DNA from 2 places in the Agromyces sp. NPDC058064 genome. Region 2 is predicted to be linked to the other one. Evidence: predicted binding sites of a transcription regulator. Region 2 holds the regulator's gene; the other holds the start of a gene.
What was found. Region 2 encodes HspR, which represses chaperone genes until heat shock. Its sites were predicted from a motif close to AAGTTGAGTCNNNNNGACTCAACTT; they were not measured.
Positions count from the first base shown of each region.

Region 1: ACFVSL_RS02295 (ATP-dependent Clp protease ATP-binding subunit) is a predicted target of HspR. The motif match lies at 5,553-5,577, and genes of this name have one in related genera.

Region 1 covers NZ_JBHVSE010000001.1:494,195-509,797, forward strand. Annotated here, with positions in the region: gene ACFVSL_RS02280 (NAD(P)-binding protein) at 1-1,382, shown strand, start outside; gene ACFVSL_RS02285 (hypothetical protein) at 1,522-2,352, shown strand; gene ACFVSL_RS02290 (hypothetical protein) at 2,447-2,815, shown strand; gene ACFVSL_RS02295 (ATP-dependent Clp protease ATP-binding subunit) at 2,964-5,537, opposite strand; gene ACFVSL_RS02300 (hypothetical protein) at 5,664-6,230, opposite strand; gene ACFVSL_RS02305 (hypothetical protein) at 6,245-7,249, opposite strand; gene ACFVSL_RS02310 (hypothetical protein) at 7,424-7,819, shown strand; gene ACFVSL_RS02315 (MBL fold metallo-hydrolase) at 7,839-8,651, opposite strand; gene ACFVSL_RS02320 (DUF5655 domain-containing protein) at 8,827-9,192, opposite strand; gene ACFVSL_RS02325 (hypothetical protein) at 9,257-9,847, shown strand; gene ACFVSL_RS02330 (DUF4304 domain-containing protein) at 9,994-10,653, shown strand; gene ACFVSL_RS02335 (hypothetical protein) at 10,650-11,480, shown strand; gene ACFVSL_RS02340 (LysR family transcriptional regulator) at 11,477-12,454, opposite strand; gene ACFVSL_RS02345 (EamA family transporter) at 12,527-13,480, shown strand; gene ACFVSL_RS02350 (hypothetical protein) at 13,446-13,616, opposite strand; gene ACFVSL_RS02355 (hypothetical protein) at 13,792-14,517, shown strand; gene ACFVSL_RS02360 (aminoglycoside adenylyltransferase domain-containing protein) at 14,601-15,389, shown strand; gene ACFVSL_RS02365 (hypothetical protein) at 15,494-15,603, shown strand, end outside.
Region 2 covers NZ_JBHVSE010000003.1:170,509-186,111, forward strand. Annotated here, with positions in the region: gene ACFVSL_RS12470 (DUF998 domain-containing protein) at 1-506, opposite strand, end outside; gene ACFVSL_RS12475 (DUF2017 family protein) at 553-1,056, opposite strand; gene clpS (ATP-dependent Clp protease adapter ClpS) at 1,053-1,343, opposite strand; gene ACFVSL_RS12485 (class I SAM-dependent methyltransferase) at 1,428-2,591, opposite strand; gene ACFVSL_RS12490 (hypothetical protein) at 2,669-3,352, shown strand; gene ACFVSL_RS12495 (hypothetical protein) at 3,362-4,000, opposite strand; gene ACFVSL_RS12500 (heat shock protein transcriptional repressor HspR) at 3,997-4,419, opposite strand; gene ACFVSL_RS12505 (DnaJ C-terminal domain-containing protein) at 4,423-5,418, opposite strand; gene ACFVSL_RS12510 (nucleotide exchange factor GrpE) at 5,502-6,152, opposite strand; gene dnaK (molecular chaperone DnaK) at 6,155-8,026, opposite strand; gene ACFVSL_RS12520 (GTP pyrophosphokinase family protein) at 8,289-9,452, shown strand; gene ACFVSL_RS12525 (pyridoxamine 5'-phosphate oxidase family protein) at 9,522-9,962, shown strand; gene ACFVSL_RS12530 (hypothetical protein) at 10,034-10,591, shown strand; gene ACFVSL_RS12535 (sulfite exporter TauE/SafE family protein) at 10,715-11,473, shown strand; gene ACFVSL_RS12540 (TOPRIM nucleotidyl transferase/hydrolase domain-containing protein) at 11,490-12,113, opposite strand; gene ACFVSL_RS12545 (M1 family metallopeptidase) at 12,224-13,738, shown strand; gene ACFVSL_RS12550 (class I SAM-dependent methyltransferase) at 13,767-14,468, shown strand; gene ACFVSL_RS12555 (serine protein kinase RIO) at 14,639-15,556, shown strand.

The DNA of each region.
Region 1 (15,603 bases), on a different contig from region 2:
TGACCACCACGGTGGAGGCCGACTACCTCGTGGTCGGCGCCGGCGCCATGGGCATGGCGTTCACCGACGCCCTCATCGACCACGCCGACGACGTACGGGTCGCGCTCGTCGACCGGCGCCACAGCGTCGGCGGGCACTGGCTCGAGGCCTACCCGTTCGTGCGCCTGCACCAGGCCTCCGCCCTCTACGGCGTGCCCTCGACCCTGCTCGGCGGCGGTCGCGTGCAGCACCGCGGGCCCGAGGCCGGGCTGCAGGAGCGGGCGACGAAGTCGGAGATCTGCGCGTACTTCGAGCGCGTGCTGGCCGACCGCATGCTCGAATCGGGCCGCGTCGAGTTCTTCCCGGGCTGCGAATACCTCGGCGACCATACCTTCGTGTCGCGGGTCTCGGGCGAGCAGTTCAGCGTGCCCGAGCACTGCCGCGTCGTCGACGCGCACTACCTCGCCCCGCGCGTGCCCGCCGAGGTGCCCCCGCCGTTCGAGGTCGACGACGACGCCCGGGTGATCCCGGTCAACGAGCTCGCGCACCTCGAGGAGGCGCCGAACCGGTACGTGATCGCCGGGTCTGGCAAGACCGCGACCGACGCGATCGTGTGGCTGCTCGGCCGCGGCGTCGACGCGGGCGACATCACCTGGGTGCGCCCCCGAGACCCGTGGATGGTGAACCGGGCCGCCCAGCAGCCGCTGCCCGAGGTGTTCCTCGGCATGGTCGCCGACATCATGGAGTCGGCCGACGACTCGGAGTCGCTCGAGCAGCTGTTCCTCCGGTTGGAGGAGGCCGGGGTCATGCTGCGCATCGACCGCTCGGTGATGCCCACCATGGCGAAGGCGCCCACGCTCGGCACGTGGGAGCTCGAACTGCTGCGCACGGTCGACGACGTCGTGCGGCTCGGCCACATCCGGCGGGCGGCGCGGGGGCGGCTCGACTTCGCCGGCGACTCGGTCGCGATCACCGACGACGCCCTCGTCGTGCACTGCGCCGGCTCCGGGCTCATGTACCGGCCGCTCGTGCCGATCTGGTCGCCCGGCGCGATCACGCTCCAGCCGATCCGCGCGGGATTCCCATCGTTCGGCGGCGCGATCGCGGGCTACGTCGAGGCGACCCGCGACGACGACGAGGTCAAGAACCGGCTGGCCCCGCCGTCGCCCTACCCCGACTCGATGGCGGCGTGGGCGCGCATGATCGCCGTCGGCGGCCGCAACGCGGCGGCGTTCGGGGCGGAGCGCGACATCGCCGAGTGGGCCTCGACGGTGGCGACGAACCCGGCCCGCATCCCGCCCGGAACGCCCCGCTCAACGCAGCTCGACTCGGTGCTCGAGCGGCTGAAGGCCCACACGAAGACCGGCACCGCCCGTCTCGAGCAGCTCAGCACCGCCGGCTGAGTCGCCCTCCGGTGGTCGAGGAGCGCCCGACCCCGCCTGGTGGTCGAGTAGCGCCCGACGAAGGAGGACGCGTATCGAGACCCGGCGACCCGGCCTCGAGACCCTTGCCGCATCCCACCCACCGTCCGATACTCAAGACATGCGTCGTCTCGGGGCCCTACCGCCCGAACGTCGCCGGGGGGCGGGGTTCGTGCTCGCCGTGGCCGCGGCGGTCACGGGCCTGTCGGGGTGCGCGCTGCTGCCGGCGGCGATCGACGCCGACGCCCACGCCTTCGCGCGCGGCGAGGTGGCCGAGCTCTCGCGCGGGCTGTACGGCGAGGGATCCGACACCACGATCGAGCACTACGCCCGCGAGGCCGACGAGGCGCTGGCCGAGCACGCCTGGCCGGTGCTCATCGGCTACGAGGCGTACGCCGACGACGAGAGCGAGGCCGCGCCCGTCGGCCGGCTGGAGTTCCGCGTGGTCGTGCCGAGCGAGGGCTACGGCACCGACGATCACGTCGCGTGCTTCTGGTCGGAGTTCGACCTCTACGGCGTCGTGCCAGACCCGACCGCGAGCGACGCCGCGATCGCCCACGACCTCGACTGCCCGCCCGACGCGCAGCCGATCGACCCGCCGGTCGACACCGACCCCGTGCACGTCGTGCCCGACGGCGCCGAGGCGCTCGTCGTCGAGGTGCTCACCGGGGCACCGGCGAACGCGACGGCCGACGACCTCGTCGCCGAGGTGACCGAGCGGATGCCCCGGCCCACCGGCCCCTACGACGTGGCGTTCGAACCCGCCGCGGTCGTCGTCGACGGCGAGATCGGCTTCGCGATGGGCTCGGGCCATTCGTGCCTGCTCGTGAAGCGCACCGCGGCCGGCGTCGAGGTCGTGCACGCCCCGTCGATCCTGCTCGAACCGGGCGAGCTCGGCTGCCGACCCGAGACCGCCCTGCTGCCCGCCGACCAACTCCAGTCGCCGCACTGACGCAGCACTCGCGTCAGGCGATCGGGAGACCGCCACCCGAACTGGGGCGCTGACGCACCTCGTGGCATCGTCGCGGCGGCGACACAATGTGCGCATGGACACGATCCAGACCTCGGACGCCCAGACGGAGCCCGACACGTCTCGCGCACGGACGTCATTGGCGACTGGGATCTTCGCCGCGGCGGTGTATCTCGTGGCGAACCCGCTCATCTACTTGTTGCCGCTGACCGACTGGCTGCCGCCGGGGCCGTCCTCGGGCATGTTCGCGTATCTCACGCTGCCGATGCTGCTCTGCCTCGCATCGGCCGTGCTCGGAGTGGTCGCGATCATCACCGGCAGGGCGGCGCTGCGTCGGCCGACAGCGCGGGCATACGCCGGCGCGGGCATCGCCCTCGGCGTCGCCTCGCTCGCGCAGTCCGTCATCTACCTCGTACTGCTCGTGCTCGACTTCGCCGCTATGTGACCACCCCGCCGGTCGAGTAGCGACCGACGAATGAGCACCATCGGCGGTCACGTAGCGCCCGACGAAAGTGGAAGCGTATCGAGACCCGGTGACCAGGTCTCGATACGCTCCTTCGTCGCTACTCGACCACCGGTGGGCCGAGACGGGGTTACGCCGCGAGCGGCATCACCCCGGCGACGCCCACGACGAACTCCCCGTCGCGCACGTCGACCCGCACCGCTCCCCCGTCGCCCAGCGCACCGCTCACGAACAGGTCGCTGATGCGGTCGTCGATCTCGCGCTGGATGACCCGGCGCAGCGGCCGCGCACCGTACTCGGGCTCGGACCCGCGCTCGGCGAGCAGCGCCACCGCGGCATCGCTCGCCTCGAAGCCGACCTCGCGCGCCGCGAGCCGGTGCTCGGTGGCGCCGAGCATCAGGCGAACGATCTGCGCGAGCTGCGGCTGGTCGAGCTTCTGGAACAGCACGATCTCGTCGATGCGGTTCAGGAACTCGGGCCGCATGGCCTCGCGCACCTTGCCCATGACGCGCTGGCGCACGTCGTCGGCCGACGCGAAGCCCGAGGCATCCGAGCCTGCGACGAAGCCGAGCGCACCCGACCGCGACGCGAGGAACTCGCTGCCGAGGTTCGACGTCATCACGATGACCGTGTTGCGGAAGTCGACCGTGCGGCCCTGGCCGTCGGTGAGGCGTCCGTCGTCGAGCACCTGGAGCAGCAGGTTGAACACGTCGGGGTGCGCCTTCTCGATCTCGTCGAAGAGCACGATCGAGTACGGGTTGCGCCGCACGCGCTCGGTGAGCTGGCCGGCCTCGTCGTAGCCGACGTATCCGGGAGGGGCGCCGACGAGTCGCGAGACGGTGTGGCGTTCGCCGAACTCCGACATGTCGAAGCGAATGACGGATGCCTCGTCGTCGAACAGGCTCGCCGCGAGGGCCCGCGCCAGCTCGGTCTTGCCGACGCCCGTCGGCCCGAGGAAGAGGAACGACCCGACCGGTCGACGCGCGTCGCCCATGCCGGTGCGGCTGCGGCGCACGGCCTTCGCGACGGCGGTGACCGCGTCGTCCTGGCCGATGACGCGCGCGTGCAGTTCGCCCTCGAGGTCGCCGAGGCGCTCGCGCTCGGTCTCGGTGAGGCGGTTCACCGGGATGCCGGTGGCCCGCGAGATCACGCCCGCGATCTCGGCCTCGCCGATGACCGAGGCGTCGGATGCCGCGGCGCGACCCTGCTCGGTCGCCTCGTCGAGCTTCGACTGCACCTTCGACATCTCGTCGCGCAGGCGCGACGCCTCCTCGTAGTGCTCGGCCGCGACGGCCGCGTTCTTCTCCGCTTCGAGCTCGGCGAGGCGCGCCTGCAGCGCGGAGACATCCACCTTCACGCCGAGCTTCAGGCGCAGCCGCGCCCCCGCCTGGTCGATGAGGTCGATCGCCTTGTCGGGCAGCACGCGGTCGCTGAGGTAGCGGTCGCTGAGCTCGACCGCGGCGCGCAGCGCGGCGTCGGTGTAGCTGACGCCGTGGTGCTGCTCGTACGCGGGCTTGAGTCCGTGGAGGATCTGCACGGCGTCCTCGATCGACGGCTCGCCGACGCGCACCGGCTGGAAGCGGCGCTCGAGCGCCGGGTCCTTCTCGATCTTGCGGTACTCGTTGAGCGTGGTCGCACCGACGAGGTGCAGCTCGCCCCGCGCGAGGCGCGGCTTGAGGATGTTGCCCGCGTCCATTCCGCCGTCGCCCGCACCACCGGCGCCGACGACCGTGTGCACCTCGTCGATGAAGACGATGAGCTCGCCCGTATTGGCGGCGATCTCCTCCATCGTCTTGGTGAGGCGCTCCTCGAAGTCGCCGCGGTAGCGGGTGCCGGCGAGCATGCCGGGCATGTCGAGCGCGATGACGCGCTTGCCGAGCAGGGCCTCGGGCACGTTCTCCTCGACGATCGCGCGGGCGAGGCCCTCGACGATCGCCGTCTTGCCGACGCCGGCCTCGCCGACGAGCACGGGGTTGTTCTTCGTGCGGCGCGACAGGATCTCGATGGTCTGCTCGATCTCGTCGGCGCGCCCGATCACCGGGTCGAGCTCGCCGTTCGCGGCCCGCTCGGTGAGGTCCATGCCGAACTTGTCGAGCATCGGCGTCTCGGACTCTGCTTCCGTCGGTCGAGTAGGCGCGCCAGCGCCGTATCGAGACCCGTCTTGGTCCTCGGTCTGTCCCTCGAAGTCCTCACGCATCCCCTGCGTCAGCGCCTCAGCCGTCACCCCAGCCCGAGCCAATACCTGCCCGGCAGGCGCATCCTGCCCCAGCACCAACGCGAAGAACAGGTGCTCCGGATCGATGTACGTCGCACCCGACGACCGCGCCACCTGGTAGCTGTGGAACAGCGCGCGGCTCGCCGACGGCGTGATCGTCGCAGCATTGATGTCGGCGATCTCGGATGCCGCGGGCAGACGCGCCTCGGTCGCGGTGATGATCCGCTCGGGGCTCGCCCCGATGCGGCGGATCGCCTGCTGCACGCTCTCGTCCTCGACGATCACGCGCAGGATGTGCAGGGCGTCGAGCTCGGTCTGCCCGCGCTCGAGGGCGAACCGCCCCGCCTGCTGAAGAATGCTCTGGGTACGCGCGGTAAGGAACCGGCTGAGGTCGATCGACCGCGCCTGTCGCGCCTGCTCACCCGCGAGGTATCGGGCGAGGAACTCGTCGAACGAGCTCGCGCCTGCCTCGTTGAAGTCGTTGGGCACCTGGCCTCCTGGTTGAAGTTGAGTGTGGTTCGCTCAAGTTCAACGCCCAGGAGACGTCTGTATTCCCGTGCAACAGGCCGTGCGCAATGGTCCCTTGCCTCGAAGGGCTAATCTCTCGCGGAGGGCCTACGCTCGCGGCATCCAGTACGTCGCGGCGTACAGCCTGAACACCGACTGCCCCAGGAGAAGGACCTGATAGGAAGTGAGGGCAATAGACACGGCTTCGATCGAGGTTCTGAGCGTGTCAAGATTCCCCGGGAGGTCGATTCCGGTCGCGAACGCACCAAGGGTGGCGGGTATCGCAAGCTGGAGTACCGCTAGACCCGTCGCAAGAATCCCAACTAACACGGTCCAGAAGAGTTGCGTCGTCAGCCGGTAGACGTGCCAACGCTCGTCCGTTTTTGAGAACTTCGGGTCATTCTTCAGGTTGATAGCGCGAGGCCAAAAGAACATTGCCATAGTCACGCTCAGTGCCGTAAACACGGCATTGGCGGCGAGTACTGCGGCACCAGGGTCACCCGTCCCAGCCTCGTCTCCAGCGAGCGAGGCGGACGTTGCGTAGATCCCTCCCACGATCGCTGCGGCGAGCAGCCAAAACAACTGGAGCCATGCGATTCCGGGCTTGGCGATTGCTGGAGGGGCCTCGGAAAAGAACTGCTCTCGAACGATCTGGAGGAGCGATACTCCATTCATCTGTCCCAGCCCTTCTACGTGAGGGTGGACAGTATCTCAGCGCCCACCGACGCGTTGATTGGGAGTCGCTGTTGAGCGTCCTGCAGAAACTCAGCGCAGGCTTCGGCGAACTCGCGGTCGGTGGGCCGATACGCGCTTGTGGCCCCAGCATTCGCACCGAACGGGTAGATGAGCGTGGGTGCGGAATCGTCGACAGCGACCCCGAACGAACGTTGGCGGCCTCCTCTCGTCTTGAACGCGACGGTTGCCGTCCACCCATTGTTCATCGCTTGCCCACCGGTAACCCCCGAATCTTCAACGAGGGGGGCATTCGACAGGAAGCCGAACACGGTCGCACGGTCTGGCCCATCGTTACCAATCAGTCGATTCAACGTAAGGCTGCCGCGCGGCTTCACCACGATTCTCACATCCGCGTGAACTCCATTCACCTCGATCGCTTGCGTCGAAGCTCCGGGTCGCTTTGGCGCGTCGAATCTCAGCTCCTGTACCTGAACTTGGTTCGCCCAGGCAGTAACAGCGGACCACTCCGCAACCGGGCCGAGCTTCACTGTAAGGTCGCCGAATCGGGAACGAATCGCATTCACCAGGTGACCTTGAAGTGTGCTAAACGCGGTGGCCAGACTCGCGCGCTCGTTCAGCCAGTAAGCCTCATGACCATCGGGCGGGTATACAAACATCGAGCGAACGACCGTCTCGTTCGACTCGTCAGCTTCGAATGGGACTTGATTCCCATTTCGCTGATGAAGCGTGCCCGCGATACCCGAACGACCGACACCAAACTCGACCAACGTGAAGTTGGCATATGGGTACAGGGTGCGGACGCGAAGAGTCCTGGAGTCATCATCGTCGCCGTCCAGCGGGACGAGGCTCGGACCCTCGAGTCTGGCCAGCGCACCGTCTATTACTTCACGAAGCGTGCCGCCCGAGCCGTCAACGTCCCCGATTGGCCTTCGTTCGCCCCCGCGCTGGTACCTCGGATGCAGCCAAAGGGCGTAGGGAGCCATCGTGTACGTCGCCAATTCATTGGTTCCTTTCGTTATCTCTGACGATATGGGGCAATCCGGCAGCAGCCTCTGGCGACACGACCCCAAATTGGGGGTGGTGCGGTACTCCTACTTTGTCTCCTCTACGCGCCATTGACGCACCCCGCCCACCGGCGTAGACCTGAGGCAGCCCGAGAAGGAGGTGCCGTCATGGCGAAGGATCTCTTGGTCACCCTCGAGGATCAGCCCGGCGAGGGGGCCCGACTCGGCGAAGCGCTCGGCAATGCAGGCGTCAACATCGAGGGCCTCTGCGCGCTCATGGAGGGCGGGCGGGGCGCCGTCCACATCCTCGTCGAAGACGTCGCGGGCGCCAGGGCCGCGCTCGAGAAGGCCGGTATCGCGGTCGATGCCGAGACCGACGTCATCGTCAGTCCGGCGCTGCCCGAGCCCGACCTGGACACGCCAGGCGTGTTCGGTGGGATGGCTCGCGCCCTCGCCGAGGCGGGAATCAACATCTCGCTCGTCTACGTGGCATCCCGAAACCGGGTCGTGCTCGCGACGGATGACAACCAGCAGGCCACACGGCTGCTGCAGTCGATGATGTAGCGACGGGCAAAAGCCCCGATCAGACCTCGACCGCGATCCCGTCGACGAGCCAGACGGCGCGGTCGTGCACCGACGCCGCCGACGCATCGAGCGCATCCCGCAGCCCCTGCTCGCCGTCGACGAAGTGCGACCAGCCGTCGTAGTGCGCGAACGTCGCGACGCGCGGCGCGGCGATGCCGACGAGCTCGACGGCCTGACGACCGGTCATCGTGAACCGCAGCGGTCCCGTCGCGCCGAAGCGCACCCCGCCGACGTTGGCGAGCATCACGTCGATCGGCAGCTCCTCGGCGGCCCGGCGCAGCGGGGCGAAGAGCACCGTGTCGCCGGTGATCCAGATCGCGATCAGTTCTTCGCCCTGTCGACGCACGGCGAACCCGATGACGTCGCCGACGATGGGGCGCGTCAGGGGCGGCCCGTGCCGGCACGGCGTCGCGGTGATCACGAGCGTCGGCAGGCCGGGGCGCGGGCCGGGCAGCGTGACCGTCTCTCCCGCTTCGAGCCCGTGCAGCCGCTCGGCGGACACCGCGCCACCGGGCCCGCCCGTCGCGAGGCGGCGGGCGCCGCTCGCCGTGGTGACGACGGCGCCGACCGCGGGCAGCATCGCGCGGCCCGCGTCGTCGAGGTTGTCGGCGTGGTGGTCGTGGCTGACGAGGGCGACGTCGATCGGTCCGAGCTCGTCGACCCCGACCGCCGGGTCGGCCGTCTTCGTCGATCCGGTGCCCCAGCCGAACGAGTACTGCCGACCCGCAGGGTCGAACGTGGGGTCGACGAGCAGGCGCCATCCGTCGAGCTCGACGAGCACGGTCGGGCCGCCGATGCGCGTCAGCCTCATGCAGCCACATCCTTCATGCCGCCACGCCCCCTCATGCCCGAAGCCGGTGATTCCGCGATGGCAAACACCGTAGTGGAGCGCTCTCATCGGCCGCTAGACCGAGCTGATGCGGCGGTGTGCGGGCCCAGCTCGACACTCGGAGCGGGGCTCGCGCGAGGCATCCCCTTCGCCGGATTCAGCGGGCGTGCTGCCACGCCTGCTTCGCCCAGCCGATCAGCTCGCGGTCGACGTCCTTGACCAGCCGAAGCTCGACGTGATGCATCCATGTCGCTGTCGTCGGATGCGCGATCTCCTTGAACCGCTCCGATTCCAGCCGGTGCGGCAGCGCGATCGACACCACCACGGGCACGCCTGAGGCGAGGTACTGCTTCGGCGCCCAGGCGTAGGCGAACCCGCGTCGGGCGCGCAGCGCGACCTGGCTCTTCGAGACGCGCACCGACACCCCGTCGAGACGCACCAACGGTCGGGCGAACGCACGATAGATCGCGCGCGCCTTCTCGTCATGGGCGAAGAACTGCTCGCCCTCGACCGGCTCGCTCATGACGACCACGATATGACCCGCTGCCACCGGCCGCCGCACAGGCGTCGCCTCGTAGGCTGGGAGCGTGCCCCGACTCCACGCAGAACCCGATCGCACCAAGTGGGTGCCCGTCACCGACTCCCTCGGTTTCCGCGGCCGCCGCGCCCGCAAGCAGGCGATCGGCATGCTCCTGTCGCAGGCGAAGGGGCCGAACGCCGAGCCCGCGAAGCGCGGCGGCGGCTTCAGCGCCTGGGCGATGAGTCAGGCCGTGCCGTTCCTGATGCGCAAGGCGGCGGGGCGCGTGCTCGTCTGGGTCTGGAAGGCGGAGCCCGACCTGCTCGTCGTGATGGCCCAGGTGCAGACGGCGACCCCCGACATCCGCATCGCGCGGGCCTCGATGCCGATCGAATACGACGACACCGAAGAGTTCCGCGGCACCTACCTCGGCATGGGCGAGAAGCTCGTCATGCCGCTGCCGCCGGCCGGCCGGCCGCCGTTCGCCACCTACACGTGGGATCTCGGCACGCACCTCGTGACCGTCACGGCCGTCTGCAGCGACCGCGAGCGATTCGGCACCGTCATCGGTGCGATCGATGACCTCGCCCGAGACATCCGCATCGTCGACGACCTCACCGTCGGCGAATCGGCGCCCGTGCTGCGTATCGACCCCGCCTGACGCTGGGTCCTCCACGGCGGCCGGGCTGACTTCTGGCCCGTCCCGCCGCCGCCGCATGCCACTTTCGTCCTGGATGCCGGTCCCGCTAGCTTTGCGAGAGGTCCGCGCGTGGCCCGTTGCCGAGCTTGGGAAAGGAGCACCTGATCGTGACCCTGCAGGCAGTGCTCAAGGCTGAACTCCGAGATCAGCTCGGGCCCGCAGCCCGGAGGCACGGCTACCGCGGTTCGGCACCGACGTGGCGGAAGTCGAACGCGAAAGGCGACTGGGTCGTGGTCAACGTTCAGTCCTCGTCGTGGAACACCGCTGAGAGCATCAGGTGCACGGTCAACATCGCGGCCGTGCCGGAGCCGTGGCTGCGTTGGACGCGGCACCGGCTCGGCGCTCGCGCACCGAAATCCGTCTCTGACGCGCATGGGCTCTACCGCGAACGTCTCCGTCCAACCGGTGCGCCCGCTGGACTCGATGTCTGGTGGGAAGCCGAGGATGCGCCCACCACTTCCGCGATGGTGGCCGACATGACCTCTCGGCTCGAACGGGTGGGGTGGCCACTGCTCGACTCCCTATTGTCCCGCGACGGCATGCGCGGGCGGCTGGCCGACGGCGATCTCGGCTTCTCCAAGCGGTCGACCCTTCCTTCGCTCTTCGAAAGCGCAGAAGCACTCCTCCTCATGGATCAGGGTCCGAGTGAGGAACTCGACGAACGTCTGGCGTCCCTGCTCGAGCGCTCGACACCGATGCAGCGGCACGATGCAGAGTCGTTCGATGCATGGGTGCGAACACAGGCGAAGGCGGCTCTCGCCACGTGAGCGTGCGGCGCGTGGATGCTCATCCTCCACGCGCGTACCAGGCCGATGCCGTGCACCAGCCCTGCGAAGCGCCGTGGGGTGACCAGCCGAGCGGTCAACCACTGACCCGCGCGCCGGGCGGCAGGGAGGCGCTGTCTCGACGAGGCTCTGCCAGTTGCGCCTCATCGATGAGGCGCAACTGGCAGAGCGATTCTCGTCTCGCGCTCGGAGACGAGAACGAGCCGGCGATCACACCGCGCGACCCGCCACGGCGGCCCGCACCGCATCCAGCACCGCCTGCGCGCGGCCGCATCGCGGACCTCTTGGGCACGCTCGAGGATCAGCCCGGCGAGGGAGAACGGGGGCATGAGAACCGCGTCGATAGGCTCACATCGTCGACGAGTGAACGGAGTGCGCCCGTGTTCGTGATCGAATCGGATCCTGCGCGGCCTCGGAAGCGCCGCGTCGTCGATCGAGAACGAGATGCCGCGCTCGTCCCCCTCGGCATGCGCGCGTACGAGGCGATCCGGCTGATGAAGCTCGAGTGGGGCGGGCGGGTGATCCCCTTCGAGTACGACCTCGAACCCGTCGCCACGAAAGCCGGCAGGCGCTTCGTCGGTCATGTCATCGGCTTCGGCACGAGCATGCTCGCCGCGGAACAGGCCGGCACCTCCGGATACCGGTTCGTCGACGAGGAGGAACGACGCGCCGCCGAGCGACTCGCGGCCGAGGCGCTCCTCGTCTACGGGGACTTCTACGACGGCCTCGACCATCCCGACGGAGTCTTCACCGTCGAGGTGCCGACGAAGCACGGATCCTCCGAGTACACCCGCTCGTCCTTCGGCTAAGAGACCGGCGCCACCCGCCTCGTGCTCTCCCCCGCAGCCACTGCACCTTGGGTCGCCGCTTGGCGAACCGCATCCAGCACCACCTGCAGCGCCGGCGAGTCCGCCTGACTGCGCCGATGCACCGCCGACACCCCGCGCGTCGACGCCGGTCGCACCGTCGGAATCGCCACCAGCTCCGGGTGCAGCACGGGCCGCCCCATCCGCGGCACGAGCGCGACCCCGAGTCCCGCGCGCACGAGCTCGAGGTGGTTCTCGAACTCCATCGACTCGTGCACGATGCGCGGCGCGTTCGAGACGCCGTCGAACAGGCGCCGCAGCCACTGCCGGCAGATCGTCGAGTCGAACGTCGCGATCCACTCCTCGTCGGCGAGATCGACAGGCTCCAGTTCGGTGCGGTCTGCGAGCGGATGATCCCGCCGCAAGATCACGTCCGCGACATCCGTGAACAGGGGCGTCTCGATGAGGTGATCGGGCATCGCGAGCGCGACCGCACCCCACCGGTGCACGATGCCGAGGTCGCGCTGCCCCGACGCGACGAGCGCGATCGTCTCCCACGGCTCGCTCTCGCGCGTCGGCACCCGCAGTTCGGGATGCTCCGCGCGCAGGCGCGGCAGCACGTCGACGAGGATGCCGCGCACCGCCGTCGAGAACGCGCCGACGCGCACCTCGCCCGTGACCGGACGGCTGCCTGCACCCTCGGGCCCCGCCGCGCCGCCGGCCAGGTGCAGGTCGGCCTCGAGGCGCTCGAGGTCGGCGAGCACGGTCGCCGACGACGTGACGAGGTGACGACCGGCGTCGGTGAGCACGACGCCGCGGCCGGCCCGCTCGAGCAGCGCGACGCGCGTGCCGCGTTCGAGGCGCTTGATCTGCTGCGACACCGCCGACGGCGTGAAGCCGAGCGCGTCGGCCGCCGCCGCGACGCTTCCGTTCGTGGCCACCGCGCGCAGCGCGACCACGGCTTCGAGATCGATCATGTACGAATGCTACCGAATCAGGCACAGAAATGATCGCTGGTGTTTCCGGATGCCTCGCGCTGAAGTAGAACCATGACGAGACGCGACATGCTGCTGGCTGCCCTGGTGGCGACGCTGTGGGGGTTCAACTTCGTCGTGATCGACTGGGGCATGGAGGGCATCCCGCCCCTGTTCTTCGTCGCCGTGCGCTTCGCCGTCGTCGCCCTCGCCGTGGTCGTCGTGCCCCGCCCCCTCGCGAGCTGGAAGACCGTCGTCGGCGTCGGCCTCTTCATGAGCCTCGGCCAGTTCGCGCTGCTCTACACCTCGATCGCGCTCGGCCTGCAGCCCGGCATCGCGGCCCTCCTGCTGCAGGCGCAGGTCGTGCTCACGATCGTCGTCGCGGCGCTCGCGCTGCGCGAGCGCCCGAGCCGCCTGCAGACCGTCGGCGTGCTCGTCGGCACCGTCGGGCTCGGGGTCGTCGCGTTCGGCCGCGGCGGCGATGCGCCGGCGCTCGCCGTCGTGCTGTGCCTGCTCGCCGCGCTCTCGTGGGCGATCGGCAACGTCATCTCGCGCAAGGCCGGCCCGGTCGCCCCGGCGAAGCGCTTCGGCGCACTCTCGCTGACGGTGTGGTCGTCGCTCGTCGTACCGCTGCCGGCACTCGGCCTGTCGGCGCTCATCGAGGGCCCCGACGCGATCGCCGCGGGCCTCGCCGCCTTCGGCTGGCGCCCGATCGTCTCGACGCTCTACACAGCCGGTCTCTGCACCCTCATCGGCTACGCGATCTTCAACGGACTGCTCGCCCGCAACCGTTCGGCCTCGGTCGTGCCGTGGGTGCTGCTCGCGCCGGTCGTGGCGATGGCCTCGGCCGCACTGCTGCTCGGCCAGATCCCGAACCTGTGGGAGACCGTCGGCGGGCTGGTGCTCGTGGCGGGGGTGTTCATCGCGAACGCGCCGGGTCGGCGACGCGTGGATCGGTCTGCCTCGGCGCCCGAGCCGGCCGCGACATCCGCCGCTAACCCTGCACGAGCCGCAGCGCCTTCTCGGTGAAGTAGCTCACCTCGCCGTCGGCGTCCTCGACGCCGAAGACGAACTTGCCCGAGGGAGTCGCCCTGACGTCGACGATCGCGCCGCGCCCGTGCGGTGTGATGACCTCGGCTCCGGGGGTGAAGATGGTGTCGCTCATATCTCGGAGTATGCAGGCCGGCAGCGCCTCCCACCTCCCCCGTGCGGCGGAGAATCCGTCGACGATCGAATCGTCGGCTTCGTTGCGAGATCGTCTTCCGCGCCTCTGGCGATGAACCGGCACCCCGCTCGTACACTGAGCGAACGCCTCATCCCGTCGAGAATCGGGGGTCTCAATGAGCGATGTACTCCGCAGCGCTTCCGCCGCATCCGCAGCCGCACTCGCCGTCGTCCTCGCGCTCACCGGGTGCTTTGGGGCGCCGACGGCGACCACGGAGACCGAGCCGTCCGCCGAGCCGACGCCATCTGCCGAGGCCGTGCCGGTCGACCCGATCACCACCACGGCCGCGATCGTGGTGCGACCCGAGCAGCTCGAGTTCGTGGATGCCTCCGGTGCCGTCGTCCATTCGCTCTCGTACGACGCCGAGGCGGCCGAGTTCGTCGTGGCGCTCTCGACGATCACGGGCGCCGAGCCCGAGCAGGCCGAGCACCCCGCCAGCATGGAGACGCCGCCGCGCACCGACTACACGTGGCCCGGCGTCATCCTCAGCGACGACCACGAGGAGGAGATCTCCGACAACGGTCTCGGCGGCTACGGGCCGATCGACATGAACGTGAGCGTGAACTTCGGCGCCGCGACGCTCGGCGACGGAGTCGTCGTCCGCACGGTCGACGGCTTCCAGCCCGGTGGTGACGCCGAGGCGCTCGCGGCCGAACTCGGCGAGCCGTGGCTCGACAACGGCTACGACCAGGTGCGCGTCGAGACCGGTGAGCCCATCGGGCCGCAGCAGGCCGGCCACGACTATGAGAACGCGTACTCGGTCGCGGTGAACACGTGGGAGTGGCAAGGCGCCTCGAACCGGGTGTTCGCGCCGTGGAACTTCGGCATCGGGCACGTCTGAGCCTCGAGCGACGGATCGCCTGCGGCCTCCGACCTCTTCGGAGCACTCGACCGGTCGGGCTCAGCGCTTGCTAGCGTGACCGCATGGAGGAGCAGCTCGCACCCGTCCTCGACCACCTCGACCTCGCCGACCCCGGCGAGATCGTCGGCGTCTACCTCTACGGCTCGGCCACGTCGGGAGGGCTCCGTCCCGACAGCGATCTCGACGTGCTCGTGCTGACGCGACGCTCGCTCACTCCCGGCGAGCGCGAGGCACTGACGCGAGTGCTGCTCGATGCCTCGAGCGGGTCCGCGCACCCGCTCGCGTTCTCCGACGGCGCCGCGGGCCGTCCGCTCGAGCTCACGTGCGTGGTCGTCGACGAGCGCCGCCGGTGGCCCGAGCCTGCCGAGCACGACTTCCAGTACGGCGAGTGGCTGCGCGCCGACCTCGAGGGCGGGCAGACGCCGCAGCCGACCCTCGACCCCGACGTGCCGATCCTGCTCGCGACCGCGCACACCGCGCACCGGGTGCTGCGGGGGCATCCGCTCGCAGAGGTCGTCGACCCGGTCGCCCCCGGCGAACTTCGCGAGGCGATGCTCGCGAGCATCGACGACATCCTCGGCGAGATCGTGGGCGACGAGCGCAACACGCTGCTCGCGTTCGCCCGCATCGTGACGACGCTGCGCACCGGCGAGATCGTGCCCAAGGATGTCGCGGCCGCAGCTGTGGCCGAGACGTTGCCGCCGAACGACCGGGCGCTCCTCGAGCGCGCCCGTGCCGGCTACCTCGGCGAGGCCGACGACGACTGGACTGGCCTCGCCGACGAGGTCACAGCCCTCTCCCACGCGCTCGCGGCGCAGGCGCACGAGCTCGCCGACGCTCCCCCGGTGTAGCCTGCGAGCGCACTCCGACGCTGAGTCGCCAGGCGACTCAGTGTCGGAGTCTCACCGCTGCATCGGGCCTCGATGCATCGGAACCATGCCTTCGAGGAGCGCCCGTGCGACTTCGTGCCGTCGACATCGTCGATGTCTTCGTCTACCTGGTCGTGCTGGGGCTGTTCACGCAGTTCTTCCCCGCGGTCATCACCGAGTCGTTCCTCGTCTCGCT
Region 2 (15,603 bases):
TAGCCGGTGAGCGCGATCGCGACGGCGGCGAGCGCGATCGCCGGCAGCGTGAACACGACGGCGTCGCGGAAGCTCTGCTCGAGGACGGTCGACAGGGCCACCCAGCCGAGCAGTGCGATGACGGCGTGCGCGATCGCGAGGGCGGCGACGTCGAACCAGTGCAGTCGTGCGCCCGGCACCGACAGGCCCTGGCCGATCTCGCGACGCAGCGCGGCGTTCTCGGTGCGCCGGGCGAGCACGCGGCCGAGCACGAACGCGATCACCGCCGTCACGGCCGCGGCGATCGAGACGAACTCGCCGATCGACCCCGCGCCCGAGATGGGGAGGTCGCGCCCCCAGAACGCGATTCCGCTGACGATCCCGCCGACCACGAAGAACGCCGCACCGACGAGCAGCGCCGCCGATTCGAGCGACTCGACGTTCTGCGCGGAATGTCGCAGCGCCGCACCGACGGCGGCGGGGCGGTGCTCGGCGGGCGATGGGGCCTTGGTCGGGGTCTGAGTCACGCTGGTGCTCCGATCTCTCTGTCGGGCACCACTCTAGGGCTGGGGCTCACCCATCTGTGGGATCCAGCACCTCGAGCATCGAGCCCTGCACGAAACCCGCCCACTCGTACGCCGCACGGAGGTAGTCGTCCCTCGTCTCGGAGTCGACGTCGGGCTCGTCGTCGTCGGTGTCGTCGACGCCGACCCGCTCGGCGAGGATGAGCCGCAGGTCGGTGAGGAAGGTGAGCCAGCCCCACGCCTCGGACTGGTCGAGCTCGATCTCGACGAGCCCGCTCTCGGTCTGCGCGGCGGTCGCGTCGCGCACCCGCTGCGCGGCCTGCCGCTTGCCGTCGACGAGGCTCTCGCGGGTGTAGCGCGCGTACTCGGCTGAGGCCTCGGCGTCGTCGGGGTACGCGCTGGGCAGCAGCCGCCCGAGCGCGGGGTCGTCGGGCTCGCCGAGCAGCAGCACGGAGTCGACCTGGTCGGCGAGCTCGGAGAGGAGCATCGCCTCCTCGGTCTCGAGCACCAGCCGTACCCCCTCGCCGCCGCCCCCGCGGCCCGCGACGATCACCCGTCGCCCCTCACGACCGTCGCCTGCAGCCCGTAGCCGTGCATCGCCTGCACGTGCCGCTCCATCGCCTCGCGGTAGCCCGACGCGACGACCGCGCGCCCCTCGTGGTGGACGAGCAGCATGAGCCGCTCCGCCTCGTCGCGCGGATACCCGAAGTAGCTGCGGAAGACGTAGCTGACGTAGCTCATCAGGTTGATCGGGTCGTCCCACACGACGGCGCGCCACGGCACCTCTGCTGCACCTTGGGCGGCGAGGTCGAGGTCGAGCTCTTCGAGTGTCGCGGTCACCACTCCAGCCTGACACGTTTCTCGCCGAGCGAGTAGCGAAGCGTCTCGAGACCGCGGATGCCGGGCGCCGGGACGCGCCCCGCGCTACGCGACCGGCGCGGCGCGGCGCGAAGCGGTGATCGTGAACTTGGCGTTGCGCGCGATCTGCCGGGTCGGTCCGACCGTGCGTTCGAGCAGGGGCCGGTAGCGCAGGTGCGAGTTCCAGACGCACCAGAGCTCGCCACCGGGGGCGAGCACGCGGCCGGCGTCCGCGAAGAGGTGCGCGGCGATGCCCGTCGAGATCGCCGCCTCGCTGTGGAACGGCGGGTTCAGCACGATGAGCCGTTCGCTCGCGTCGGCGAAGCCCTCGAGCCCGTCGGCCTGCGTCACCTCGACGCGCGCGGCGACCCCATTCGCCTCGGCGGTGAGCCGGGCCGAGGCCGCCGCGGAGGCCGAGCGATCGGTGGCGGCGACGACGAGGCCCGGCCGCGTGCGGGCGAGCCGTGCCGCCACGACGCCGGTGCCACAGGCGAGATCGATCGCGTGCGCGGCATCCGGAACCGCGTCGCCGAGGTGCTCGAGCAGGAACCGCGTGCCGATGTCGATGCCGGTGCCCGCGAACACGCCGCCGTGCGCGACGACCTCGAGGCCCTCGGCCCCGTGGCGTTCCCGGCGCGGCCACGCGGGGGCCGACGTCCGCGCCGCGGGCCTGGCCTCCGAGGCGATGAGCACGCGCGACTTCTGGCGGGCGAGGCTCACGTCGACCCGGCCGAAGGAGCGGCCGAGCACCTCGTTCATCGCGAGGGTCATGTGCTTCAGCCGCCCGCCGGCGACGATCACGACATCGGATGCCGCGTGGCGGGCGACGAGCGCGGCCAGCTCGTCGAGCCGGTCGAGCGACCGCGGGAGCCGCACCAGCACGAGCCGCGCGCCGGCGACGAGCTCGGGGCCGAGCGGCAGCGAGGCGACCGCCTCGCCGAGCGCGAGCCGCTCGGCGTTGAGGTGGAGGGCGCGCTCGCCCGTCACGAGGTCCTGATGCACGCGGATCGGCCGCGCCGGGGTGGCGCCGAACGCGTCGGCCGCGGCGAGCGCGATCGCCCCGTACGCGTCGTCGAGGACGACGACGTCGTCGGGCGCGAGCGGCGGTGCGATCGCGGCGCCGCGCTCGGCGGCCTCGTCGATCAGCAGCCGATCGGCGGCGTCGGAGGCCTCGAGTCCCGGTCCTTCGACGTCGGGGTACCGCCGGAGGGCGCCGAGGTCGAAGGGCATGCACCAAGGGTACGCGGCGGGGCGCGCCCCGATTCCTGGGTGCGGCCCACGGCTCGGTTTGCTACCCTCGGCTCCGCATGCGGCGAGATCGGCACGGGGGCGACACTCGCGGCGGGCGTCGCGTCCGCCGCCCGTTCGGCGTACTCGCCGCGTTCGCGGTCTTCGGCCTCACCGCCACGGTCGCCGTCGCCCCGCTCACGAACCTCGAGACGATCCGCACCGCTGCGGCCGAGGGCCTCGCCCGCGACTCGGTCGCCGCCGCAGCGCAGCGCGTCAGCGTGGCACCGGGCACCGAGTCGACGGCGCTGTCGACCGAGTCGTACGTGGCCTCCACCGGCCCCGAGACGCTCATCGCGGGCGGCACCAACGTCGACTGGGCCAAGCTCGTCATCGTCGAGGGCGGGTGGCCGCTCACCGACGAGAACGTCACGTTCATGATGCGCTGGATGCGCCAGGAGAACGGCGCCGACAACTGGTGGAACCGCAACAACCCGCTGAACAACGGGCAGGGTTCGGGCGGCGGATCGGGACTCGGGAGCTACCCCACGCTCGTGGAGGCGGCCTATTACGCGGCCGAGAACCTCCGCTCCGGCCGCTATCCCGAGGTCGACGCCGCACTCGCCCGGGGCGACTCCGCCGAGGCGACCGCGCAGGCGATCTGGGCCTCGCCGTGGGCGTCGAGCCACTACGGCTACGGCACGCACTGGAGCTCGCGCCCGTACGAGGTCATCGAGGCGCCGGCCTCGGCGTGGGGTCGCTAGCGGCCCGACTCAGCCGGCGTACGGCGGTGCCGACGCCCTGCCCGCGAAGACCCGGCCGAAGAGCCACCACACGAGCCAGCCGAGGCCGACGGTGACGGCCAGTGCGCACAGCACGAAGACCGTGAGCGGGGCGGGATCTCCGCCGAAGAAGACGACACCGGTTCCGCCTTCGACGACCGCGGCGACGACGAAGGTCAGCACGAAGTAGACGGCGCCGTTCACGAACAGCTGGACGAGCAGTCCGATGCCGGCGGACGACCAGGTCACCGCGTGCGGGGCGGGATGGCCCCGGCGCCGCAGCGCGACGACGCTGCCGGCGATGCCGGCGGCGAAGGCGACGACGCCGAGCAGCACGGGGACGATGACGAGCCAGGGCTGCGCGGCGACCGCGCCGCCGCCGACGAGCGTGGTGAGGAACCCGACGATCGCGGCCCCGCCGAGCCCTCCTGCGACGAGGCCGACCACGACGAACACCGCGAGCACCACGACGAAGACGAGCGCGGGCAGCACGCCGATCGAGAAGCCGAGGGTCACGAGCGGCAGCGCCCAGGCTCCGACCGGCCCGGCCGATCGCACGGGCGCGCCGGGGCCCGACGGCGTCGCCGTGCCCGCCGCGACCGCCGAAGGTGCCGGCGGGACGCCGGTCATCCGCGCTCCAGCGGCCGCCAGACGACCACCGCGTTCTCGCGGCGCACCCGGGTGCCCGCCTTGAGGCTGATCACCTCGCCCGCCGAGCCGGCCGCGAAGACGCGCCGCCCGGGGCGGTTCAGCATCTCGTCGGCGAGCGCGCCCTCGAGCTCGCGCACTCGCGCGCGCAGGGTCGCGACCTCCTCCTCGAGCCCGAGCACCCGGCGGATGCCCTCGAGGCTCACGCCCTCGCTCGAGAGCTGCGCGATCTCGCGCAGCTGGACGACGTCGTGCATCGAGTAGCGCCGCGACTTGCCCGCCGTGCGGGTGGGCGAGACGAGACCGAGGCGGTCGTACTGCCGCAGCGTCTGCGGGTGCATGCCGGCGAGCTCGGCCGCGACGGAGATCACGAAGAGCGGGCTCCTCTCGTGCACCTCCATCACCTAGCCCTTCGCCCTGGCGAGCAGCTCGTCGCGCGGGTTCTCGTCGGGCAGTGCTGCGGCGAGCGCCTCGACGGCCGCCTGCGCGTCCTTCGAGAGGTGCGACGGCACCGCGATCTGGACCACGGCGAGCAGGTCGCCGGTGCCCTTCTTCGTCTCGACGCCGCGGCCCTTCACGCGCAGCACGCGTCCACTCGGCGTGCCGGGCGCGACGCGGAGCTTCACGGGGTCGCCGCCGAGCGTCGGCACCTGGATGGTCGCACCGAGCGCGGCCTCGGCGAAGGTCACCGGCACGGTGACGCGGAGGTTCAGGCCGTCGCGCTCGAAGACGGGGTGCTTGCGCACGTTGACGGTGAGGATGAGGTCGCCCGCCTCACCGCCGTCGGGCGAGGGGTGGCCCTTGCCGCGCAGCCGGATCTTCTGCCCGTCGGAGACGCCGGCGGGGATGCGCACCGTGATCGGCTTGCCCTCGGCCGTCTGCAGGGTGACCTGGTCGCCCTTGGTCGCGGTGATGAAGTCGAGCGTCGTCGTCGCGGTGACGTCGCGACCGGGAGTGGGGCCGCCGAACCCGCGGTAGCCGCCCGTCGACTGGCCGAACCGGCCGCCGCCGAAGAGCCCGCCGAGCAGGTCGTCGTAGTCGCCGCCCTGCTGGAAGGTGTACGACTGGCTGCGGCCGGCGCCGCCCTGGCCGAACATGCCGCCGAAGACGTCGTCGAATCCGCCGGCGCCGCCCGCACCGCCGGGCGCGGTGAATCGCGCGCCCGAGCCCATCGCCCGGATCGCGTCGTACTCCTTGCGCTGCTCGGGATCGGCGAGCACGGAGTGCGCCTCGCTGATCTCCTTGAACTTCGCCTCGGCGGCGGCGTCGCCGGCGTTGGAGTCGGGGTGGTACTTGCGCGCGAGCTTGCGGTAGACCTTCTTCAGCTCCGCGTCGCTCACGTCCTTGGAGACGCCGAGCACCTGGTAGAAGTCCTTGTCGAACCAGTCCTGACTGGCCATCGGCACCTCCTCTCTCTGAGTCTGTCTGAAACGGGTCCGGTGGTCGAGCAGCACGTCGCGCTACTCGACCACCGGGTGGTCGGCTACGCCGACGGGGTCGTGACGACGACCTTCGCCGCGCGGAGCTGCACGCCGCCCAGCGTGTAGCCGGTCTCGACGACGTCGGCGACGGTGTCGACCTCGACGTCGGCGCTCGGCTGCTGGAAGATCGCCTCGTGACGCTGCGGGTCGAACGGCTCGCCCACCTCGCCGAAGGCCGTGAGTCCGAGCTTCTCGACGGCGCCTCGGAGCTTCGCGGCGATCGTCGCGAAGGCGGAGTCGCCCTCGAGGTCGCCGTGCTTCTCGGCCCGGTCGAGGTCGTCGAGCACCGGCAGCAGCACGGCGACGGCCGCACCGACCGCACGCTCGCGCTCGACCTCGCGGTTCGCCTCGGTGCGCTTGCGGTAGTTCGCGTACTCGGCGGTGACCCGCTTGAGGTCGGCGAGGTGCTCCTCGCTCGGGTCCTGGACCTCGGCGTTCGCCGCGTTCAGGATGTCGTCGACCGTGAGCTCGGCCTCGTCGTCGAACGAGTCGGATGCCTCCGCGCCCGTGCCGTTCGAACCGCCCGCCTCGGGGGCGCCCTCCTCGGGCGCCCCGTCGGCGGCCGGCTGCCGAACCTCACCGGTCTCGGGGTCGATGCGACGCTTGTCGCGGATCACCGGCTCCTCGTGGTTCTGGTTCTGCTCGTCGGTCATGATTACTTCTTCTCGTCCTCGTCGTCCACGACCTCGGCGTCGACCACGTCCTCGTCGGACGCGGCGTCACCGGCCTGGCCGGTCGCCGAGGCGTCCTCGCCGGCCGCGGCGGAGGCATCCGCCTGCGACTGGGCGTAGATCGCCTCGCCGAGCTTGGTCTGCGACTGCGAGAGCTTCTCGAACGCGGTCTTGACAGCGTCGTCGTCGTCGCCCGCGAGCGCCGACTTCAGCGCGTCGACGTCGCCCTGCACCTCGTCCTTGACGTCGGCGGGGAGCTTGTCCTCGTTGTCCTTGATGAGCTTCTCGACCGAGTAGGCGAGCTGCTCGGCGGAGTTGCGGGTCTCGGCGGACTCGCGACGCGCCTTGTCTTCTGCGGCGTGCTCCTCGGCCTCGCGCACCATGCGGTCGATGTCGTCCTTCGGGAGGCTCGAGCCGCCCGAGATCGTCATCGACTGCTCCTTGCCGGTGCCCTTGTCCTTCGCGGACACGTGCACGATGCCGTTGGCGTCGATGTCGAAGGTGACCTCGATCTGCGGGATGCCCCGGGGCGCGGGCGCGATGCCGGTCAGCTCGAAGGTGCCGAGCGCCTTGTTGTCGCGCGTGAAGTCGCGCTCGCCCTGGAAGACCTGGATCGCGACCGACGGCTGGTTGTCGTCGGCGGTCGTGAAGGTCTCCGAGCGCTTGGTCGGGATGGCCGTGTTGCGCTCGATGAGCTTCGTCATGATGCCGCCCTTGGTCTCGATGCCGAGGCTGAGGGGGGTGACGTCGATGAGCAGCACGTCCTTGCGCTCGCCCTTGAGGACGCCCGCCTGGAGGGCCGCGCCGACGGCGACGACCTCATCGGGGTTGACGCCCTTGTTGGGCTCCTGGCCGGTCTCCTTCTTGACGAGCTCGGAGACCGCGGGCATGCGGGTCGAGCCGCCGACGAGCACGACGTGCGCGATGTCGGAGAGCTTGACGCCGGCCTCGCGGATGACGTCTTCGAAGGGCTTCTTCGTGCGGTCGAGCAGGTCGCTCGTCATGTTCTCGAACTCGGCGCGGGTAAGCGTCTCGTCGAGGTTCGCCGGGCCGTTCTCGGTGAGCGAGAGGTAGGGCAGCTGGATGGAGGTCTTCAGGTTCGAGGACAGCTCCTTCTTGGCCTGCTCGGCGGCCTCCTTGAGGCGCTGCTTCGCGATCTTGTCGTTCGCGACGTCGACGCCGGTCGAGTCCTTGAACTTCTTGATGAGCCAGTCGACGATGCGCTGGTCCCAGTCGTCGCCGCCGAGGCGGTTGTCGCCGGCGGTCGCGCGGACCTGGATGGTCGAGAAGTCGTCGTCCTTGCCCACCTCGAGGAGGGAGACGTCGAAGGTGCCGCCACCGAGGTCGAAGACGAGGATGAGCTCGTCCTCCTTGCCCTTGTCGAGGCCGTACGCGAGCGCGGCGGCGGTGGGCTCGTTGATGATGCGGAGCACGTTGAGACCCGCGATCTCACCGGCCTCCTTGGTGGCCTGGCGCTCGGCGTCGTTGAAGTACGCGGGCACGGTGATGACCGCGTCGGTGACGGTGTCGCCGAGGTACTGCTCGGCGTCGCGCTTGAGCTTCTGCAGGATGCGGGCCGAGATCTCCTGCGGCGTGTACTTCTTGCCGTCGATCTCGTCGGTCTTCCAGTCGGTGCCCATGTGGCGCTTGACCGAGGCGATGGTGCGGTCGACGTTGGTGACGGCCTGGCGCTTCGCGGTCTCGCCGACGAGCACCTCGCCGTCCTTGGTGAATGCGACCACCGACGGGGTGGTGCGGAAGCCCTCGGCGTTCGCGATGACGACGGGCTCGCCGCCCTCGAGGACCGAGACGACCGAGTTGGTGGTTCCGAGGTCGATTCCTACTGCACGTGACATGTGTTTCTCTCCTTCTGCTGTTCCGGTGGTCGAGTAGCGCGCGACGACGTCGCATGCGTATCGAGACCCCGGATGGTTCAGCGGTCGGTTCGGCCTTCCTGGCCCGCAACCGAAGTCAGATGCGTCAAGACTTGAGCCTTGACGACTCAAGCCTCGCAGCGCCGAATGAACGTGTCAAGTCGAGCCGGTGAAACTTGAGCGTACTTGACTCAACTCACGGCTGCCGCTCAGTATTCCGCCCCGAGGCAGTAGCCTGCCGGACATGGATGCGCGCGAGCAGGACGAGCAGCTCGTCGCCGCCGAGCTCGCCAGGTACGACCGCGAGCTGCGGCGGTACCGCAAGCTGCGCAGCCGGATCGAGGCCGACTTCGCACGCCGCATCGAGGCCGCCGGGTTCCGCTACTTCCAGGTCACGGCGAGGGTGAAGTCGCGGGAGTCGTTCGAGCGCAAGGTGCGCCGTGCGCCCGACCGGGAGGTCCGCGACATCCTCGGCGTGCGCATCATCGCCCACTTCGAGGGCGACCTGCCCGGCATGGAGCAGGTCGTGCGCGAGGCGCTCATCGTCGACGACGACTCCTGGATCGACAAGTCGGCGCTGCTCCCGCTCGACGCCTTCGGCTATCGCTCGGTGCAGTTCGTCGGCCTGCTGCCCGACGGGCAGCAGGCGCCGGGCGACGACGCCGAGCCGACCGGGACCCAGCTCGAGGTGCAGCTGCGCACCGCGCTCTCCGACACCTGGTCGGAGCTCGAACACGACTTCCGCTACAAGTCGGCCCGCCAGCTCCCGCGCGAGGTCGACCGGCTGTTCGCCCTCTCGGCGGCGCTGCTCGAGCAGGCCGACGACAACCTCGACCTCATCCGCCGCCAGGTGGAGGAGGCCCGCACCGCCGCGCCGACGGGCGACGGCGGCGGCGAGCGCGGCTACATCGGCCGATTCATCCAGTACGACGGCGACTCCCGCTCGCTCGACCAGATCATCACCGCGGCGCTCGACGTGCCGTTCGGCGCCGTGACCGGCACGGGTCGCGAACTCCGCAGCGTCGTCAGGGCCGCGGGCTGGCTGCAGTACGACGCACTCGCCGAGGGCTTCGCCGAGTACTCGGAGCTCGGGCGGCGGCTCGCGATCGCCTGCGCGAGCAGCACCCACGACATCCTGCTCACCGACGCGGAGCCGCAACGACCCCCGCGCTCGTTCCGCGGCATCGGCGTCTACTGGACGGCGATGGCCGCGGCCCTCGTCGCCGGCGCCTCGCTGCGCGAGAGCCGGGTGCCCGACGGTCGGCTGGCCGAGTACGGCGTCGTCGCGAGGCACCTCTTCGAGCATCCGGATGCCTCCGCCCTCGCGACCCGCAGCCGCTACGAGCAGGCGGCCGCACCGGTCGGCACGCTCGACGACGCGTCGTTCGCGCCCATCGTCCTCGACTGAGCCGGGCGTCTCGGCGCCGAGCCGCGCCTCGCCCTTCCCGGCGCCCGGCGAAGCGAGGAGAATCGAGCCATGAACGACACCGAAGAGGGACGCACGCCGACACGATCGCTCTCCGAGGCCGACTGCTGGGAGCGACTCTCGCGCGCGCCGTACGGGCGCATCGCGATGGCCGCCGGCGGGGAGGTCGACATCTTCCCGGTGAACCACGTCGTCGACGCGAGCGGCGCGAACGGGCCGGTCATCGTCTTCCGCACCGCGGCGGGCACGAAGCTGCTCGAGCTGACGATCCGGCACGGCGTCGCCTTCCAGATCGACGGGTTCAGCGACACCGAGGCGTTCAGCGTCGTCGTGAAGGGCACCGCAGAGGAGTTCGACCGCCAGAGCGAGATCGAGGCCGCCGAGGCGCTCGGCGTCACGCCCTGGGCGCCCGAGTCGAAGGACCGCTGGGTCCGGATCATCCCGAGCGAGGTGCACGGCCGCGAGTTCGACCGAGCACCTGCCGGCGGCTGAGCGTTCCGAGGCGGGATCGCATCAGGGCACTCCCTGTGACGTCGCGCCTCGCGCGCCGATAGGGTGCGGGGATGACCCGACGAACCCTGCCGCGGGCGCTGACCGCGACGACCGGCCTCGCCCTGCTGCTGCTCAGCGGATGCACCGCGACCCCGGCCGAGCCGACCGCGAGCGAACCCGCGCCGAGCGCGGCGGGCGAGCCCTCCGCAGAAGCCACGCCCGCACCGACCGCGCCGACCCCGAGCACGGTCACGTGCGAGACGGTGCTGACGCCCGACGCGTACGCCGAGCTCGAGGCCGACGGGCTGACCCCGCGCGACGCCACGGCGCACACGCCGTTCATGGGCGACCTGCTCGACGCCGGCGCCCTCGGCTGCCGCTGGGCGAAGGATCAGTCGGACATCGCCTTCTGGGTGGCCCGGCTCCCGGTCGACGGCGAGACCTGGCCCGCATGGGAGACCGCGCTCACCGCGGCGGGCTTCACGCAGGGCGACGATCCCGTCCCGGACGCCTACCTCGGCCCCGTCGAGCCCGGCAGCGGCATCGCGCCGGTCGTGGTGCGGACCGACGACGCGATCACCTACGTGAGCGCACCCGACTTCGCGGTCTGGATCGCGCCCGCCGGCTGAGCTCCGCACCCGCCCGCCCGACATTCCGTCCTCCGCCCGCCCATATCCCGGACCCACGACGCGCGGCACGGGGCATCCCGCCTGATTGAATCGAGGGATGCGCCGAACCGCCGTGACCGCCCGATGAACCCGCTCGAATTCGCGGCCCTCGTGCTCGGCGGCATCGTCGCGGGCGGCATCAACTCGGTGGTCGGCTCGGGGTCGCTCGTGACGTTCCCGATCCTGCTGGCGTTCGGCTACCCGCCCGTGCTCGCGAACGTCACGAACAACGTCGGCGTGCTGCCCGCCTCGCTCGTCGCCACGTTCGCGGGGCGCGCCGAGTTCCGCGGAGAGTGGCGTCGCCTCGGCGTCTTCCTCTGCTTCTCGGCGGCGGGCGGCGTGACCGGCGCGCTCCTGCTGCTGCAGCTGCCGAGCGAGGCGTTCGACATGATCGTGCCCGCGCTCATCGTGCTCGCGCTGCTGCTGGTGGTCTTCGGCCCGCAGATCAAGCGGTGGACGGCGCGGCTGCACGGCCAGGCCGAGCACCACGACCACCCGGTCGCGACGATGGCGGTCGCCGGACTCACGGCGGTCTACGGCGGCTACTTCGGGGCAGCGCAGGGCGTGCTGCTGCTGGCGCTGCTCTCGATCACCATGGCGGGTCCGCTCATCCGGGCGAACGCGTACAAGAACGCGATGGCCGCCACCGCGAACCTCGTCGCCGCGCTCGTGTTCGTCGCGGTCACCGAGGTCGCCTGGCTCGCGGCGCTCGCGATCGCGGTCGGCGCCTTCATCGGCGGGGCGCTCGGCGGCCGCTACGGCCGGTACCTCCCGCAGACGGCGTACCGCGTCGTGATCGTGGTGATCGGCGTCGCGGCGCTCGTCTACTTCATGGTGCGGTAGTCCACGGCGCGGGGGGTCACGTCTCGGCGGGCCGGATGCCGCGGCCGTCGACCGCGGCGGCGACGAGCGCCGCCATCGCGACCGGGATGCGCGCCGCCTCGAGCGCCCCGACGAGGATCGGCGCGAACTGCGCCTTGCGGCCCGCGTGGGTGCCCATGAAGCGCCGCAGCTGCGCGTCGAGCTCGCGCCCGCGCTGGAACGGCTGCCGCTGGAAGGTACGGAACCGCGCGAGCTCCCCCTGGTCGGCGAGCAACTCCTCGACGCGGGCGGGGCCGAGCGCGCGGATCAGCTCGCCCTCGAGGTCGGGCTCGCACGAGTAGAAGCCCAGTTCGTCGAGCGGGGCACCGACTCCCCCGAGCCCCGCGTCGTCGACGGCCCGGCGCACGTAGGCGGTCTCGGACGCATCGAAGAGGCCGAGCACGCGGCGGCTCGGGCGCCGGGTCGCTGCGGTGGCCGCCTCGGCGGCGAGCGCGGCGAGGTGGTGGTGCAGGTTCGTCACCCCGCCCATCGAGACGACGGCCGCGTCGGCCGCCGCCAGGTCGGCGCCGAGGCGCACGGCGAGCGCCTCGAGGGCGAGTCGGTCGCTCTCGCCCTCGACGAGCACCACGGTGGATGCCTCGGCGATGACCACGGCGCGCATGCTGCGACCCTACTCCGCCCCCCATCCCCGTCGGGGTCTACCGGCCGCGCGCGCACGCGTCTAGAGTCGGCCCGTAGGCAGGCCGGACGATGGGGGGAATCGTGGACAGGATGGGCGCACGACTGCTCGGCGGTGCGACCGCCGCGGTGCTGGTGTTCGGAGGCCTGGGAGCCATCGGCGCCGCCGCGGCTCCGAAGGGACCGGGTCCGCGATACACGGCGGGCGCCGCGGGCGCCGGTGACGCGTACTTCCCGTTCGCGGGCAACGGCGGCTACGACGTGCAGCACTACGACCTCGATCTCGACTACACGCCCCCTGCACCGGCGCCGGCCCCGCTCGAGGGGCGGCTCGACGGCACCGCGACGATCGACCTCGTCGCGACCCAGGATCTCGACCGCTTCAACCTCGACCTCCGCGGCATGGAGGTCGAGTCGCTCACCGTGAACGGCAAGACGGCCGCCGCGGTCGCACCGCCGATGGCCGGCGCCGAGGTCGACGGCGCCGCATACTGGCACGTGCAGGACGACGACGCCCGCGTGTGGGAGCTCACGGTGCAGCCCCGGCCGAAGCTGAAGGCCGGGCAGCGCGCGACGGTGGTCATCCAGTACGGCGGCGTCACGACGCAGCCCGAGGACATCGAGGAGGCCCTGTACGGCTGGGTGACGACCCGCGACGGCGCGATGGTCGCGAGCGAGCCCGACGGCTCGATGACCTGGTACCCCGTCAGCGACCACCAGACCGACAAGGCGAGCTACAGCTTCGCGATCACCGTGCCCGAGGGCAAGGTCGCCGTCGCCAACGGCATCCAGCCGAAGCCCGAGGAGACCGCCGACGGCCTCACCACCTGGTACTGGGACGCGCCCGACGCGCAGGCGAGCTACCTCACGACCGCCTCGGTCGGTGACTTCGAACTGCGCGAGACGCGCTACTCGTCGAGCGGGGTGCCGATCATCGACGCGGTCGACCTCGACCTCGCACCGAACCGGCTCGCGACGACGAACGCGAGCCTCGCCCGCCAGGCCGACATGATCGACTTCTTCGAGAACCGCTTCGGCCCGTACCCGTTCACCGCGTACGGCTCGATCGTCGACGACGACGACATCGGCTACGCCCTCGAGACGCAGACTCGCCCCATCTACTCGACCCAGGCCGGCGAGGGCACGGTCGCGCACGAGCTCGCGCACCAGTGGTTCGGCGACGCCGTCAGCCCCGAGCGCTGGCAGGACATCTGGCTGAACGAGGGCTGGGCGACGTACGCCGGCTGGATGTGGACGGAGGAGGCCGGCGGACGCACCGCGCAGCAGAGCTTCAACGCCTGGTACGCCCCCGCCCGGACGCCCGCCTACTGGCAGCTGCAGATCGGCGACCCGGGGCCGATGGGGCTGTTCGCCACGCAGGTCTACAACCGTGGCGCGGGCACGCTGCACGCGCTCCGGGTCGAGGTCGGCGACGAGGCGTTCTTCGAAGGCACGCGGCTCTGGCTCGAGCGCTACGACGACTCCGCGGCGACGGCCGACGACTTCCGGGCGGTCTACGAGGAGGTCTCGGGCGAGGATCTCGACGAGTTCTTCGAGACCTGGCTGTACGACCAGGTCAAGCCGCCGGCCGACTGGGTGCAGCCGTAGCCGCCGCGCGCGGCCGTACGATGACGGGATGACGAGCGCCCCCGAGCCCGAGCCCGGCAGCGCCGCGGACGTCGTGCGCTCGTGGGACGCCCGCGCGGACCACTACCTGGAGCTGTTCCGCGACGAGCTCGAGGGCAAGCCGCACGATCTCGCGCTGCTGGCCGGGTTCGCCCGCCGCATCGGCCCCGGCGGCAGGGTGCTCGACGTGGGCTGCGGCCCGTGCGGACACGTCGCCGCCGCCCTCGACGCCCACGGGCTCGAGGTCACCGGCCTCGACCTCTCGCCGCGATGCGTCGAGCTCGCGCGCCGCGAGCGGCCCGGGCTGCGCTTCGAGCTCGGCGACCAGCGCGCGCCCGATCTCGCCGCCCTCGGCGGGCGCTTCGACGGGATCGTCTCGAACTACTCGCTGCACGACCAGCCGAAGGCGATGCTGCACGGCACCTTCGCGGCGTGGGCCGCCGCGCTCAGGCCGGGCGGCCGGCTGCTGGTCGTGACGAAGGAGGGCGCCGCGGACGGCGTCGCGTCCGACCCGCTCGGCTCGGGCATCGCCGTCTACTGGGCCGAGTTCAGGGCGGAGGAGCTCGCGGCGGCGGCCGAGGCCGCGGGCTTCACGGTCGAACGGCTCGCCGATCGCGCGCCCTACGAGCAGGAGATCGCGTCGCAACGGCTGTACCTCGAGGCATCCCTGCCCGAGAAATCGGGTCTGGACGCGAGCCGCCGCGCCCCCTAGACTGCCGAAGCCGCGTGCAACGCGCGGCATCGGGTCCGGAGCATCCGGCTGAAGGAGAGGAGACGACCATGGCTGTCCTTGTCATGTCCCTCGACATCCCTTCATCCTGCGAGGCCCTCTAGCCGCGAATCGCGGCCCGGTGGCCTCCGCAATCCTTCGGAGAAACCACCTTGCATCTCATCTCGTCACTCGACGAATCCGCCGTCGTGCGCTCGATCACCACCGCGCGCGACGCATCGACATCGTTCACGACCCCGCGTTTCGACGCGGGCGACCTCGCCTTCCTCGACGCGGAACCCGGCGAGGGCCAACGCTGGTCCACCTGGCCGGCGACCACACCCTCCGAGCGCGGCCCCGCGCCGCGCCCCGACTGGCTGGTCACCTCCGCCGCGGCGATCGACACCGAGCTCGGCGTCGTGAAGACCGGCAAGGAGGCCGACCTCTCGCTCATCGAACGCGCCGTGCCTGGCGCCGACCCGCTGGTCGCCGGCAACTCGGTGCTGCTCGCCGCCAAGCGGTACCGCAGCACCGAGCACAGCGACTTCCACCGCTCGACCGTCTACACCGAGGGCCGCGGCACCCGCCGCAGCCGTGACGCGCGCGCCCTCGCGAAGGGCACGACCTTCGGTCGCGAGGTCGCGCGGGTGCAGTGGGCGTACGCCGAGTTCGAGGCCTTGTCGCGGCTCACCGAGCTGGGTGCGGCCGTGCCGTACCCGGTGCAGGTGGGCGGCACCGAGGTGCTCATGGAGTTCATCGGCGACGGCCGCGTCGCGGCTCCCCGGCTCGCGCAGGTGCGCGCGACGCCCGACGAGCTGCGCGAGCTGTTCCACCAGATCGTCGACTTCATGCACACGCTCGCCGCCGGCGGGCTCGCGCACGGCGACCTCTCGCCGTACAACCTGCTCGTGCACGACGGCCGGGTGGTCGCGATCGACCTGCCCCAGGTCGTCGACGTCATCTCGAACCCGCAGGGCTTCGACCTGCTGCACCGCGACTGCGTCAACGTGTGCTCGTGGTTCACGCGGCAGCGGCTCGAGTGCGACCCCGAGGAGCTGTTCGGCGAGCTCGTCGGCATGGTCGCGATGTGATGTCGGCGGCAGTGCAGAATTCAGGATGCCTCCCGCGCCGCGCCGCG